2 linked regions of the Prochlorococcus marinus str. MIT 1013 genome follow. The protein of the gene in region 1 interacts with the protein of each later gene in a pairwise test. Links are inferred from orthologs where the notes say so. Each region holds a gene or a part of one and is shown on either strand. Other genes may lie near its edges.

Region 1 (2,893 bases):
AAAGTTCGAATAGAAGATGCGGGAGACACAACATTTTTACCTGGAGAATTGATAGAACTAAGACAAGTTGAAGACACAAATCAGGCTATATCTATTACTGGAGGAGCTCCTTCAGAATTCACTCCTGTTTTACTTGGTATTACAAAAGCATCTCTTAATACTGATAGCTTTATTTCAGCTGCCTCATTCCAAGAAACAACTAGAGTCCTCACCGAGGCGGCTATTGAAGGGAAGTCTGATTGGCTTCGTGGACTTAAAGAAAATGTAATTATTGGTCGCCTGATACCAGCCGGTACAGGTTTTAGTGGCTTTGTTGAAGAATTAAATGATGAAGCAGGTCCTCATCCAGATATTCTGGCAGAAGATCCAGCTGGCTATCGAAGGATACAAAACCTTAGACCTGACTATACTGTCGACATGCCTTCTTCCCCAGTCGCTAAGAATACTGCTGTTTTGGATGATCCTAGTGAAGAGGATTTGGAGGCAACCAGAAGTAGACATGGAATCGATCCTGCTATGAGTAATTTTGCTGCCTTTGCTCGCCCAACTGGTGATGATGATTCACCTGAGGACCAAATGCCAGACCCTGCTGCGCTGGAGGGGTTGCAAGAAGAAGGTTTACTTTCAGATGAATAAATAAATTTTCCTACAATACTCTTTTAAATTTTCTAATATTTAGCTCATCCACTAGTTCATCGATGATTGATCCACCTGTTGTTCCAAAGCGTAAATTACCTCGGTATGGCTTTCATACACATACCGAACGTGTTAATGGTAGATGGGCAATGATTGGTTTTATTGCATTAGTTCTTTTAGAATTTAAACTTGGACATGGCTTGATTAATTGGTGACAAAACTTCTCCAACTATCAAGTAATTCACCTTTGCTTGGCTTAAGTTCGGAAGATCTTGAAGAATTTGCTCGTCAGGAAGGTGAACAACCTTTTCGTGGTAGGCAAATTCATGAATGGATTTATCAAAGAGGGGCAAAAAGCTTAGATTCCATAACTGTTCTTCCAAAGAAATGGCGAGATTCATTAGAAAATAAAGGAATAAATATTGGAAGACTTAATGAAGTCGACAGAGTTGTTGCAGCAGATGAGACATTAAAATTATTGATGGGGACTTTTGATGGTGAGATTATAGAAACAGTAGGGATACCAACTGACAAAAGACTTACCGTTTGTGTTTCAAGTCAAATAGGCTGTCCCATGGGTTGCAAGTTTTGTGCGACTGGGAAGGGTGGGCTTAATAGATCTCTTAATGTGAATGAGATAGTTGATCAAGTTATTAGTGTTAGAGAAACAATGAATAGGAGGCCTACTCATGTTGTTTTCATGGGTATGGGAGAGCCACTTCTAAATATTCGAAATGTTTTAGACTCTATTGAATGCCTCACGAATGATATTGGTATTGGTCAAAGGAAGATAACTCTTAGTACTGTAGGTATACCTGATACTCTCCCAGATTTAGCAAAATTAGCTAAAGAGCATTTAGGAAGAGTTAAATTCACCCTTGCTGTCAGCCTGCATGCACCTAATCAGAAGTTGCGTGAAGTAATAATTCCTTCGGCCAGTTCTTATCCACTTACTTCATTGCTCAACGACTGCAAAAAATATATAGAACTTACTGGTAGACGTGTGAGTTTTGAATATATTCTACTTGGAGGTTTCAATGATAAAGATATTCACGCAGAACAATTAGCTAATCTGATGAGAGGATTTCAGAGCCATGTTAATTTGATAGCTTATAACCCCATTGCTGAAGAAAACTTTCAACGACCAAACCAAGCTAGGGTTGATAGCTTTAGAGAACTATTAGAAAATATGGGAGTAGCTGTAAGTGTTCGCGCAAGTAGAGGTAGAGACAAAGACGCTGCATGTGGACAATTAAGAAGGCAAACAATAGATAAAATAAATATTAATTAAGCAAGTAGAAATAAATTAGTTGTTAGCTCCTATGACATTTATTGATTGGTTTATTTTATTTTTTTATTTAACATTTTCCTTGATATTAGGAATTTATATCTCCCTGAAAAATCATAATGAAACCGATTATTTTGTTGCTGGACGCCGCCTAAATGGTTTGCTTGCAGGCATGTCAATGGCTGCAACAACATTCTCAATTGATACACCTCTCTATGTGGCTGGAATTATTGGAACAAGAGGCTTGGCAGGGAATTGGGAATGGTGGAGTTTTGGACTTGCACATGTTGCTATGACAGTTATATTCGCACCACTTTGGAGGCGTAGTGGAGTATTGACTGATGCAGCCTTCACTGAATTACGTTATGGGGGTAAACCAGCAGCTTACTTAAGAGGTATAAAAGCTTTCTTACTTTCTGTTCCAATCAATTGTATTGGGATTGGTTATGCATTCTTGGCAATGCGTAAAGTGGCTGAATCATTAGGTGTCGTGGACGGACATATTGTGTTTGGACCCTTTACTGACACGATATTGTTAATGGTTTTAGTTTCTTTGTTTTTGCTTATTTACACTGTATTAGGCGGCCTTTGGGCAGTAGTAGTTAATGATTTTGTACAACTTGTATTAGCTCTTCTAGGCGCGTTTGCTGTTTGCTTTGTAGCACTTGATGCTTCAGGTGGTATGACGGATTTGTTAACAAAAATAGAGGTATTAGATAGACCTGAGCTCCTTTCTTTATTCCCATGGACATTAAATAAAGATGGTTTCAATTGGTTGGATAGTTCAGGAATAAGTATTACTACTTTTTTCGCTTTTATTTCTTTGCAGTGGTGGAGTTTTAGACGTAGTGATGGTGGTGGGGAATTTATTCAGCGTTTATTGGCTACGAAAAATGAAAAACAAGCAACTCTGGCAGGAATAGTTTTTTTAATTGTGAATTATCTTATTCGTAGTTGGCTTTGGATTTT
Region 2 (3,016 bases), 150 kb from region 1 along the record:
TTAAATAAAAATAATCCTATTTCATCCATAAAAGTCTCAGATGTTTCTCAGAGCAAAAATCTTCTAATTGAACTTTGGCAATTACTTTTTTTTTCAACCACTTCAATTATTCTCATTCTTACATTTGTAAATCAGGCATGGAAACCAATAAGTTTTGATGAAACGAAAATAACAGGTCTTTCTGGAATAACAGAAAATGATATTAAAAAAGTTACTAGTATTTTTTACCCTAGAAACCTGTTGGAATTAAATCCAAAAGAAATCGAATCTTATTTAATAAAAAAGCTTCCAATCAAAAAAGTTTCCGTAAGCCGCAAAATTTTCCCCCCTGAAGTTCATTTAAATGTTTTAGAAAGAGAACCAATCGCTTTTGCGAGTCGAGTTATTTCCAAAAATGTCGAGAATGGAATGATTGATATTCAAGGATATTGGATACCACTGCAATTTCTAAATAAATCAAAAAAAAATAAAATAAAATTATCTATAGAAAATTGGAATTCAAATAAAAAAAAAGAAATTCTAAAAATAATTAAAAATAGATTTATTCTTCAAAGCCCTCTCCAAAAAATCAAAATAAATCCTCTCCAAGAAATCAGCATAAAAACCGAGCACTTCAATTCAGTTCTTCTAGGCTCTGATACAGATCGCTTGATCGAGCAAATGAATAATTTAAACCAGCTACAAAAATCATTACCAAATCTTTTAATCAACACAAAAGTAAAAGTCGTAGATCTTAAAGATCCCAGTAAACCAGAATTAAAAATCGAAAAAATCCTTATAGATAGCGATTAAAAGGCTTGCTATGACATGATTTTGCATGAATTCATAAGATATTGAGAGTCTTTTTTAGATGATTTAAGAAATTAATTTGTTAATCAATTTAAACCAATAAACCAACAGAATTCATGGATGATGTTCATAATGCCCAAAACAAGATCTAATCCTGAATATGGTGATGGGAATTGGAAACAAATCTAGTTTCAACATGGATGAAGGAATCCTACCCAGTCAATCTGCACGTATTGAGGTTATTGGTGTTGGGGGTGGAGGAAGTAATGCCGTCAACCGAATGATCAATAGTGATCTTGATGGAGTTACTTACCGAGTACTCAATACAGATGCTCAAGCTCTAATCCAATCATCTGCAACTCATAGAGTTCAACTAGGTCAAAGCTTAACTAGGGGGCTTGGTGCAGGCGGCAATCCAAGCATTGGACAAAAGGCTGCGGAGGAATCAAGGGCTGACCTTCAACAAGCCTTAGAAGGAGTAGATCTAGTCTTTATTGCTGCAGGAATGGGAGGTGGAACCGGTACGGGAGCAGCTCCAGTTGTTGCTCAGGTTGCCAAAGAAAGTGGTGCCTTGACAGTTGGTATAGTAACTAAACCATTTAGTTTTGAAGGCAAACGTCGCTTAAGACAGGCTGATGAAGGTATCGCAAGGCTTGCAGAAAATGTAGATACGTTAATTGTTATCCCAAACGACAGACTAAAAGACGTAATTTCTGGAGCACCTTTGCAAGAAGCTTTTAGAAGCGCTGATGATGTTCTAATGAAAGGAGTTCAAGGAATAAGCGATATAATTACATGTCCTGGATTAGTGAATGTAGATTTTGCTGATGTGCGTTCTGTCATGACAGAAGCTGGAACTGCTCTTTTAGGGATTGGCTTAGGGTCCGGCAGATCTAGAGCCTTAGAAGCCGCCCAAGCAGCAATCAATAGTCCTCTTTTAGAAGCAGCTCGAATAGATGGAGCAAAAGGATGCGTAATAAATATAACTGGAGGAAAAGATATGACTCTTGAAGACATGACATCTGCTTCTGAGGTTATATCAGATGTAGTAGATCCAGAAGCAAATATAATAGTAGGTACAGTTGTTGACGAAAAGCTCGAGGGGGAGATTCAGGTAACAGTAATTGCAACTGGATTTGACAGTAATCAGATTTATTCAAATGAAAGAAATAGGGCAAGACTTTCACCTCAATCTCTTTACGATCAATCAGAAGCCAAGGAAGCAGGTGCCTCAATACCAGAGTTTTTACGTCTAAGACAAAATCGTTGAGATTTATAGACCTACTAAATATTAAGGTGACCCGGATTCCACGCCTGCTTTGAGCATCCAGTATGGCTGCTACCTTCCGGTCCTGACCAGGTTTAGGCGTCACAGCCGCATGGGGCCGAGTCAATAATATTCTAGCAATAGCTAACCACGTTATTAAGAATTAAATGCTAACCACAGATTTGGTTCGTTTTAAAAAGTTGGGCAAACAGATAACTGTATTAACTGCTTGGGATGCTATCTCATCCTCAATAGTAGAAGCATCTGGTGCTGATGTTGTTCTGGTGGGGGATTCACTTGGAATGGTCGTATTAGGACATGCAACGACTCTTCCCGTAACACTTGATCAAATGCTTCACCACACACAGGCTGTTTGTAGAGGTTTTTCTAACCCTGTCGCTAATCAACCTTTAGTAGTTTGTGATCTCCCTTTCTTAAGTTATCAGTGTGGAGAAGACAAGGCGGTTGAAGCTGCTGGAACTTTACTGAAAAATTCCTGTGCTTCAGCAGTGAAGCTTGAAGGAGCTGAACCTGAGACTTTATTGGTCATTAAAAGACTTATAAGGATGGGAATCCCAGTAATGGGCCACCTTGGCTTAACTCCGCAATCAGTTCATCAGCTTGGATATAAATCGCAAGCAAGAGATAAAGATAGTCAAGATAAAATTTTCAAAGATTCCGAAAAGCTTCAAGAATCAGGATGTTTTGCAATAGTCGTTGAACATATTCCAGAGGAAATTGCCAGAAAATTAAAAAGAAATTTGATAGTTCCTGTAATTGGCATTGGCGCAGGAAATGATTGCGATGGTCAGGTAAGAGTTACAGCTGATATCCTTGGCCTTTCAGTTGAACAGCCACCTTTTGCAAAGCCTTTATTTTCAGGACGAGAACTTTGCATTGAAGCTCTAAAAAAATGGATTAAATCCACTAATCCAAACCAAGAGAATCCCACCACAAAAA

Evidence for each region. Proteins that work in one complex are often made in the same cells at the same time.
Region 2: the proteins of rlmN (region 1) and ftsZ interact in binary tests that used the Escherichia coli proteins (3 or more experiments, as listed by UniProt). The link is inferred for Prochlorococcus marinus str. MIT 1013 from one-to-one orthologs.

Annotation. Positions count from the first base shown.
Region 1 is NZ_CP114778.1:1,092,704-1,095,596, reverse strand. The notes cover bases 16-2,887. They hold rlmN (23S rRNA (adenine(2503)-C(2))-methyltransferase RlmN), read left to right. Parts: upstream 16-847; coding sequence 848-1,927; downstream 1,928-2,887. Other genes in these bases: O5633_RS06640 (sodium:solute symporter family protein), read left to right, coding at 1,959-2,887; O5633_RS06650 (high light inducible protein), read left to right, coding at 699-851; O5633_RS06655 (DNA-directed RNA polymerase subunit beta'), read left to right, coding at 16-636. In the rest of the region: more of O5633_RS06655, read left to right, coding at 1-15; more of O5633_RS06640, read left to right, coding at 2,888-2,893.
Region 2 is NZ_CP114778.1:944,945-947,960, forward strand. Bases 13-3,007 are described here. They hold ftsZ (cell division protein FtsZ), read left to right. Parts: upstream 13-955; coding sequence 956-2,059; downstream 2,060-3,007. Other genes in these bases: O5633_RS05760 (cell division protein FtsQ/DivIB), read left to right, coding at 13-792; panB (3-methyl-2-oxobutanoate hydroxymethyltransferase), read left to right, coding at 2,224-3,007; hemW (radical SAM family heme chaperone HemW), read right to left, coding at 2,984-3,007. In the rest of the region: more of O5633_RS05760, read left to right, coding at 1-12; more of panB, read left to right, coding at 3,008-3,016; more of hemW, read right to left, coding at 3,008-3,016. UniProt on the Escherichia coli protein: Essential cell division protein that forms a contractile ring structure (Z ring) at the future cell division site. The regulation of the ring assembly controls the timing and the location of cell division.